Regions from separate parts of the Clostridium sp. DL-VIII genome, predicted to be linked through region 2. Evidence: riboswitches for the same ligand, from Rfam matches in the RefSeq annotation. Region 2 holds a riboswitch; each other region holds the start of a gene.

Region 1 (3,221 bases), 1.1 Mb from region 2:
AAAAAAACAATTTTATATCGTATTATGTGAAAACTGATCAAGGTGAAGAATTATGCATACTCTAAATTTTCGGTAATGATCAGCCTACTACACACTTAAAAGTATAAAAGAAAAGAGTGCCCCACCTTCTCCCAAAGAGTAGTACTCTTTTCTTAAATCAATAATTCAATCTAATATCCCTAAAACAAAAAACGTTCTAGGATTAGCTTAGTATTTGCAGTACTAAGCTTTTCTTATCTATATTATAGAATAAATTTATACAAATTATACTGTTAAAATTATATGCGAAAAGTTCTATGTATGATTTATATTTTAAAATAGTATTAGGCCTTATTCCTGTTTTCCTAGCCAAGTCAGCCTGATTGATTCCATCTTTTTTCCCAAATACTCTCGATAAATAAATTCTTATCATATGTATATCATCTCATATACCGGGGATTTTAACATTATGTTATTGGGTGTCTTCTAAGAAAACTCTAAATTTTTATTTATTTTAACACAGAATATAATTTTTATAATTTTTTGTTATGTAATATCATTTTACGTTAATTTAGTAATCAAAAACTTCCAACTAAATTATTTCCTTTATTCTGATACTCCTATTACATCCCTTGTCTTTTTTTATATATCCTTTTTTCTCTAATCTATCTATATGAGCTTGTACTGATGATGTTGAATTAATATCTGCAATCTTGCATATTTCTCTGACTGTTGGTGGTATTTTTTCCTTCTCTATATAATCCTTAATAATATCTAAAATCATTTTTTGCTTTTCTGTCAACATACTGTCATCTCCTTATTGTCATTATTATATAAAACATATGCGAACTAGTGTTCGTGTACATTTTACTACTATTATCTTATATTGTAAATAGAAAACTTGTATTACCATATTTCAATTTGGATACAATTGAATAGTTATTTAGATAATCATATCTTTTACTGTTAGGTGCTATTAAAACACTACAAAATATGGCTACAACAAAGAGGATACATCAAAAAATATCACAGTTGTTTGGATTGATGCGCTCCCTGAAGCAAGAGCTTTAGTTGATAAAGGATTTATGGCAGGCACTGTTTTTCAAGATCCAAAAATTTTACCTGAAGTTTTCTATAATATTGGCATTAACTTAGTTCAAAATCTAAATCCCATAGAAAATACAAACTATAAAATTGTTAATGGAGAGATCATTATTCCATTTCCTTATAAAGAATACATTAAGAAATAATTTAAAAGCAGTAATTGAATTGCTCTTAGCTACTGCTTATTATCTGTATGTAAAAAAATGAAGGTAGACTAAGTATTTCTACCTAATTTACCTTTATTTTTAGATATTCTTTAAACTTCACTTATTTTAACAGCTCTACATACTTAACTCAGTTAAATCATTAAAACTCGTGCACACAAATTTTTAATACTAAAATCCAGAATAAACTAAAATTAAATAAATCACGAAAACTTCTTAATAACTCTACAATCATTTTTATAGATAACCGGCTATTTACAGTATAAATATTATCACAATGACTAAAGAAAAAAATACTTTTTTCTTTAAACATATAAATACAGTCATAAAATAGCACTATTGTATGTTTTTTCTTAAGCAGTTCTTTTTCTTAATATTAGCTAAATAAACAAAAATTAAAGTTTAAATATCTTAATCTCCAACTATAAGCTTGTCTTGATTTAAAATATGTTTATCTATCCAATCTACTATAAATTCTAATAATCCTTTTACACATTCATCCTGATCTAAATCAATTACATTTAAATTAATGTTATTAATTTCATTTATAAAGTTTTCATGCTCTACTTTATGAGAAAGAAATCTTTTATATCTTATACTTAACATATACTTTTCTTCTGATTTAAAATGAAATACAGTATAGTCTTTTAACTCACCAAGTATCTCAATAATTTTATCATACTTATCTGTAATAAAATTATTATTCAATAATTCATATGCACGTTCTGCAATTTCAAATAATTTTTCATGTTGTTCGTCAATATGGTTTATTCCAAGCGCATATTCTTCTTTCCATTTAATCATAAGATCACCTCAAATTTTAATATTGTAGTATAATTTTTCACATTAGTACCTTTTAATTTATAAATAAAAATGACCAATTAAAATTTACTAATCTTAAAAGATTAGTAAATTTAATTGGTCGGTTGCACAACTAGCTCTAAACTCTCAATGTGCCCAAAATAAGAAAGTTTTTCACAGCTTCCAATTTACATATTTTATTAATAATGATCAAATTATTAATACACTTACAATATTAACATTATAACATAAAAAATTCTATATAATTTCATATTTTTATATATTGATAAAATATAACTTCAATATTCCAACGGATTTTATAAATATTATAAATACTTTTATTAAGTTATGGTTTATCATCAGAAGGTACATTATCAAAGCTTTTAATTTTCTTAGGTTTTATAGTACTCATATAAAGCCTAACAGATTTGAAATTTTCTATACCCGTGGTGGTAAGAGTTATATAGACATTTTTATTTGTTAAATTAATTTTGGCTTTTGTATATGCTATAAAAAATTCACCTTCTTTAGTGTATTTAAGATTCCTATAATTAATTTTATTTTCCTTTTTTCTTGGACGTCCTTTTTTACCAGTATGTTTTTCAAAATTTACTTCAAATATTGCTGTATCTGAGCGTAGAGTTCCTATAATATGTATGTTTGAAAATTTTTCGATTTCACTTATAGATGGCTTTTTGCTATGCCACGAATCACATGTGACTATAACTTAATATTCTGCTAACGCAGGGGCAACGGATAATATCATTTCAGATGCTAATTCAAGTTTTGTTCTAGATTTATCATAAATCCTATACTGTATAGGAAATTTGATATATTTGATTTTGTTATTATGCAGTATAGGAATTGCTATTGCTAAGCATACTTAAAATTTTTCTCTGATAAGAAATAGTAAAATCTATTTAAGCATACATTCCAATACTTCTTTATAAATTTATCATAAATTAGCTTTATAGATTTTACTTCCTGCATATAGAAAATTGAAAAAATAAGTATCTGAAAGTTTTCAAAACTTCGTTTATAAAAAATACTTTTATATGCATTTAAATACTTCTTTAATGTATTAATTGTTGAATTACTGCCAATACTATTCATAGAACCAAACACCGTCCTTGTTAAAGAATCGTATTGGAACTATGATTATTTTGTGCAAGA
Region 2 (3,221 bases):
GATGGGTATGAATATTCTCTTTGGGGCACTTATCATTATGCTGATTTTAAAGCCTTAGGGGTAGATCGAACAGCTGCCACTGGAACTGCATATACGCTGCAGTATAAGGAACCTGTAGCAAAGATGTATGAATCCTTGGAAAGCTGCCCAGAAGAACTTTTATTATTCTTTCACCATGTTCCTTACACCTATAAGTTGAGTACAGGAAAGACTGTGATTCAGCATATATATGACACTCATTTTGAAGGAGTTGAGGAAGTCAAAGGCTTTAAAAAAAATTGGCTAAGATTAAAAGAGCACATTAATGATGAGATATTTAATGCAGTGTTAGAAAAGCTGGATATACAAATAAAAGATGCAAAGGAATGGAGAGACGTGGTAAATACTTATTTTTACAGAAAGACAGGAATTAAGGATAGTAAAAATAGAAGGATTTATGAATAGTAATATATAGTTTATCAAGAGAAGAGGTGTTTGTATGGATAATCAATATTATAATATTAAGAAAATAATGGATGGAGTATATCATATAAGCGATCCGAACAAGATATGCTGCACCTTAATAGTAGGAAGTAAAAAATCATTATTATTTGATACAGGTTATGGTATTGGAAACTTAAAACAAGTAGTTGAATCAATAACAGATTTATCTATTATTGTGATTAATAGCCATGGTCACCTTGACCACATGGGAGGGAATTATCAATTTAATGAAGTATACATTCATGAAGATGATATAGCCTTAGTAAAGGATATTCTATTATCAGACAAGAGAAATAAAACTATTGATAATTATAAGAAAAATGCAATGCTTCCAAGAGATTTTAAAGAAGAAGATTATGTAAATAGGCTTTATAAGATAGATTATATTCCGGTAGAAGAAGGACAAGTATTTGACTTAGGAAGATATGAGCTTGAAGTAATTTATTGTACAGGGCATACTGCTGGCTGTATTTCACTAATTGACAGAAAGAATAAGTTACTGCTTTCAGGGGATACAATATTACAGCATGTATGGATGTTTCTAAAAGAAAGTAAAAACATAAGTGAATATCTCAATAGCCTTGAAAAGTTAAATAAATTAGAGTTTGATATTAATGTTACTTCTCATTCTGCTGAACTTTATAGCAAAGTATTATTAAATAGGCTGATTCATTGCGTTAATAATATTGATGTTTCTAAAAGTACACCGTATTTTAATGAAGCATACCCTTATGAAGCATTTATGTATTTTGAGGGTGGAGAACCTTTTATTAGTCCTGATTTTGTTTCTATTGTTTTTAGTAAAGATAAGTTGTAGAAATCATAGTCTCCATAATAGAACTCACGGAAATCTAAAGTTAGATTTTCGTGAGTTATTTATTTTGAAATTAATTTATAAGATATTTTAAGCTATAGTTAATTTACGTTATATAAATTATAAGACTTAGGATGTCTTTAATATACTTTTTGTATAAAATATTCAATTATGTAGTATAAATAGAATACATTGATTTTTTTCCACAAACATGGTAATATTACCACAAGAAATGGGTAATGATTATACTAAAAATACAATATATAAATTGGACACTATGATAAGTTTTCTGTATTTGGGTACCTGGATAACTTTGAGTGATTGGTACAACCGACCAGCATAAAAAATATAAATTACTATATTTTTATTTTTTATTGTATAGGAAAGTATAAAAATCGCGCTCGCTGAAAGCGCGGCGTAGACTTGCATTAGAAAAATATATGTGGTAAATTGATGAAATGATTAAGAGTAAATTAAGAAGAATATTAGAGGAAAATTGGAATGAATTTTATAAAAGATATAAAAACAGAATTAGACCTAGTGTTATTGCAGAAGTAAAAAAAGTTATGAAATGCAAGGATATAAGTAATGGTTATATTGAATTAAAATGTAAGGAATGTGGCGAAATAAAGAAAGTTGGGTTCACTTGTAAAAGTAGATTTTGTACATCATGTGGAAAGGTTTATGTTGATAATTGGGTTAATGGAATGCTGGGAAAATTAATAAATGTAAAGCATAGACATATGGTATTTACAATACCAGAGGAACTTAGAAATTACTTCGGAAGAGAAAGAGATAGGCTGAAGTTACTTCCGCAATGTGCAGCTAAAGCTGTTACGAGTTGGATGTATAAGCAAAATAAAAAAGAAGAATTTATACCTGGAATTATAGCAGTTATACATACTTTTGGACGAGATTTAAAGTGGAATCCCCACGTCCACATGATGGTTACAGAAGGTGGAAAGGGTAAGCTAACTACCTGGAGAAATTTTAAATATTTTTCGTATGAAGCATTAAGAAAGAGATGGCAAAAAATATTATTAGATGAAATAATAAAAAGAGAAGGAAATAAAGATAGTTTTAGACGATTAAAGAACAAAATATATAAAAATAATAAAGATGGATTTTATGTTCATGCTAAAAATGAAATAAAATCAGCAAAGATAGCTGCAAAATATATTGGAAGATATGTTGGACGACCTGCGATAGCAGAATCAAGAATAATTGCGTATGATGGTGAAAGTGTAACATTTAAATATAAAAGACATGAAGACAATAAAGAAATAATAGAGAAAGTGCCAGTCTTTGAGTTTATAAAAAAAGTTATAATACATATACCAGACAAGAATTTTAAAATGGTGAGATATTTTGGACTGTATTCGAGGAGATGTAAGGATAAAGATCAATTTATCAAGATGATAGATAAGAAAATAATACAAATTAAGAAATCAATAGAAAAGTGGGAATATCGAATTCTTGCGTCTTTTGGGGTAGATCCATGCAAATGTTCTAAATGTGGTGGTAAGATGAGATTTAATGATATAGTGTATCCACGATACGGCTCGATGCGAGAATATTTTAAAGATAAATTTATAAGTGAAGGGAAAGAAAAATTAGAAAACATCCTGGAAATATATGCAATTGCAAAAGGAGTACTATATGGTAAAATAAAGCCGACAACAACATAGTTGGAGGGATGTTAAGTGAAAGATATAATACCATATAAATGTTTAAATTGTGGAATAACAGAAAATATACCTAGGGAGGTTGTAGAATACTTTGATGAGATGGATCAAAGTAATATAGATGAACCGCCTTGTTTTTCATGCGAAAAATGTGGTGGAGTTATGAGACCTAAAGAATACAATGGGGTATATGGCAAAAGTTATAAACTATAAGAAGAAAACCATAGAGGAACAGCAAT
Region 3 (3,221 bases), 1.8 Mb from region 2:
ATTTTATTTCATTCCTAGAGATGCATGAATCAGGAGTTAAATTTAATAGAATAGATTCAGATATTTCAGATACGTTAGGAAGTAAAGCTGATGAGAATGATGAAACAGTAAAGGCTTTAAATAAAGAAATAGAAGATTTGTTTAAAAATGAACTTGGAGATAAGGTTAAAAATTTATCTGTTGAAGGATTAAAAAATGAAGAAACTCCAGCCCTTGTTTTAGTGTCTGAAGAATCAAGAAGAATGGCTGAGATGAGCAAGATGTATGCAAAATCAGGGATGAGTTTCCAAGGAATGTTTGATGAAGAAAAAACTCTAGTTGTAAATAATAAGAGCGCAATAATCAAAAAGCTTGTAGAAATATATAAAGATGAAACTAAAAAGTCTGAAGTTAAGTTTATTTGTGAACATATTTTAGATTTGGCTAAAATAGCAAATAAAGAGTTAGATGCAAATGAAATGGACGAATTTATAAAGAGAAGTAATCAATTATTAAATAGGGTTATTGCACTATAAGAACTAAGAGTGAGATAAAATTATATTTATGTAAAATGAAAAAATCAGTAATGCTTTATTTATCTAAAGCATTACTGATTTTGTTCTTAGGTGTAGTTAAATTAGTATTGAATATCCATATATAACGCAGTTTATAGGAAAAAAACTCAAAATATGTATACTCATGCATGAAAATGTGGTAAAATATTCATATAGATAATTATAATAAAATAGTATTAAGTATATATTCTAATTAAGTTGGAAATGTTGAAGGATCTCCTTATTTTGGGCACCTTGGGGATTTGGAGTTAATGGTGCAACCGGCCAATGATTAATTTGTTAATTAATTGTTGGCTTTTTTTACGTGATTTAAAAAATCATTGTGAAAAAAGCCGACAGTATCCTTGATATCTTAATATGGTTGGCGTTGAAAATAATATTAAATTCAACAATTATCGATAACATTTCCAAGAGATAGAATAAAATTGAAGTTGAATTTTAAGTGTGATAAAATATCGTTGTATGTCCAATATAGCCTGTTACGATGACAAAAAAGCGGAAAATGAGATGTTATCATACAATAAGAAAAAAAGAAATGCTAAACATATAAAGGCAGATTATTTTGTATAATTTGTTTTAGATGAAGGGGAATACTATGAGAAGTCAGATTTTAAGACCTAAAATATTACATAGAAAGCGTGTAAATAAGTTGTTATCTCAAATATTTGAGGTACCTATATTTTTTGTTTCTGCATCTATGGGATATGGTAAAACAACTTCTGTTAAAAGTTTTCTGGATAGAAAAAAGGGAATGAAAACCATTTGGTTTGATACTGCAAGTGAAGAGGATGACGATGTCTGGATGTGGCATAAGTTCTGTGCTGCAATTAAGACTACAAATGTTAAATTGAGTCAAAGATTAAGTGCATATGGATTTCCTAAAAATAACATGGATGTATACCGAATAATTGATACTATTCGTGATGCGGTAAAACAGAAAACTGTTATAATAATTGATGATTGGTATGATTATAAAACCCTCTATATCAATTACTTAATAAAAGTTATAGCTTTAGAAGAAATACCTGATTTACATATTGTGATAATAAGTCGCAACAAGCCAGCTAATCAATTTGTTGAACTTGAGCTGAAGCAGAAATGCTTAGTAATGTGGCAGGATGATATAGCATTCACTTTCGAAGAAACAATAGAGTTTTTTGAGATTAATGAAATAAATTTAACAGAAAAAGAAAAAGCAGAAGTGTATGAGTACACAGGGGGATGGACTTCAGCTACTTATTTAGCATTATTACAATATTATAATGAGAATACTTTTGATAATATTCCCAAAGCTACGGAGTTAATTAAGAAAGCTGTATATGATAAATTTGATGAAACTACAAAGCAGATTCTTTTAAAGCTTGCACCAGTTGAATACTTTACATTGGAACAAGCTATTTATATAACAGAAAATGAAAAATCTAATGAAGTGATTAAGGAATTATTATCAAATAACTGCTTTATAAAATATGATAGGAAGTCTAAGACTTATGCACTGCATTCTATTTTAAGAAGTGCATTAAAAGAAGAAATTATAGCTTTAAATATTGATGCAAATGAAATTAATAATGTCTGTGGAGATTGGTATTATAAAATTTCAAAAGATATAGAAGCGATGGAGTATTATTATAAGGCGAAAAACTATGAACGCATACTTGATTTAATAGAGAGAAATGATACCATAAATTTGACAAAAGTATGGAAAAAAATTATTAGAATAGTTTTCAATGAGCTGACAATGGAACAAAAGGTAAATAGGCCTATAGCATATTTAAAACATATATTTTTCTATATACTTTATGAAAATCCACAAGCAGGAAAAGAACTTCTATATGAGTTGTGGGTCATATATGAAGTAAATGAGGAATTAAAGGATAGAAATCAAGTACTTGGAGAAATTTCATTTTTAGAAAGTCTTTTGATGCTTAATAATGTTGAAAAAATGATAGAATATCACAAAAAAGCATATGAATTATTCAATGGTGGAATGTCTAAAATTGCAAATGATAAAATGCCAATTACTTTTGGTTCACCACATTTTTTATATTTATATCATACAAAAAATGGTGGGCTTAAGGAATTGGTGGAACATTTTAAAGAAGGGATAGTTTATTTTGATCATATATCAAACAGAGGAGCAGCAGGAGCAAATTATTTGATGAGTGCTGAATATTTTTTTGAAACAGGTGATATTTATAATGGAGAGTTATTTGCATATAAAGCTCTACATAAAGCAAAAGCTAAAAATCAGACAAGTATTATAATTTGTTCACTTTTTCTTTTGATGAGAATTTCAATAAATAAAAATGATAAATATGAAATAAGAAATAAGTTTAATAGTTTAATAAGTGAATATAAAAGTTTAGATATTCCAAGATTTTTAAATGGGACAGATATTGCCTTAGGATATATTGATGGAATTACTGGAAATTTAAACGATATACATATATGGATTAATGATGGTGATAGTCCTGATTTACAAGTATTTTCTCCGTATTTGAGTATGGGATATATTATTTCTGGACTAGCCATGATGCTTAAAAAGAGCTATATTGAATTAGAGATTCAGGCGGAGGTTATGCTAGAAATTTATGCTGGAAGAAATTACATTTTTGGAATATTATATTCGTACATATTTGATTCAATTGCTAAGTACAATTTGCACGA

The links. A riboswitch is a leader RNA that binds a small molecule or an ion and turns the genes downstream of it on or off. The one in region 2 is predicted to bind cyclic di-GMP.
Region 1: linked by a shared signal. The riboswitch ahead of CDLVIII_RS20520 (bacteriohemerythrin) and the one ahead of CDLVIII_RS15310 (IS91 family transposase) in region 2 are both predicted to bind cyclic di-GMP.
Region 3: linked by a shared signal. The riboswitch ahead of CDLVIII_RS23720 (LuxR C-terminal-related transcriptional regulator) and the one ahead of CDLVIII_RS15310 (IS91 family transposase) in region 2 are both predicted to bind cyclic di-GMP.

The regions. Positions count from the first base shown of each region.
Region 1 is NZ_CM001240.1:4,466,002-4,469,222, forward strand. It holds gene CDLVIII_RS32240 (DUF4362 domain-containing protein) at 1-65, shown strand, start outside; gene CDLVIII_RS32245 (transcriptional regulator) at 203-412, opposite strand; gene CDLVIII_RS20515 (winged helix DNA-binding protein) at 572-784, opposite strand; gene CDLVIII_RS32250 (hypothetical protein) at 1,065-1,229, shown strand; gene CDLVIII_RS20520 (bacteriohemerythrin) at 1,659-2,051, opposite strand; cyclic di-GMP riboswitch class II at 2,159-2,242, opposite strand; gene CDLVIII_RS20525 (hypothetical protein) at 2,922-3,161, opposite strand.
Region 2 is NZ_CM001240.1:3,327,536-3,330,756, forward strand. It holds gene CDLVIII_RS15300 (alpha-glucuronidase family glycosyl hydrolase) at 1-444, shown strand, start outside; gene CDLVIII_RS15305 (MBL fold metallo-hydrolase) at 479-1,300, shown strand; cyclic di-GMP riboswitch class II at 1,559-1,642, shown strand; gene CDLVIII_RS15310 (IS91 family transposase) at 1,756-2,985, shown strand; gene CDLVIII_RS15315 (hypothetical protein) at 3,001-3,195, shown strand.
Region 3 is NZ_CM001240.1:5,158,586-5,161,806, reverse strand. It holds gene htpG (molecular chaperone HtpG) at 1-515, shown strand, start outside; cyclic di-GMP riboswitch class II at 746-827, shown strand; gene CDLVIII_RS23720 (LuxR C-terminal-related transcriptional regulator) at 1,150-3,221, shown strand, end outside.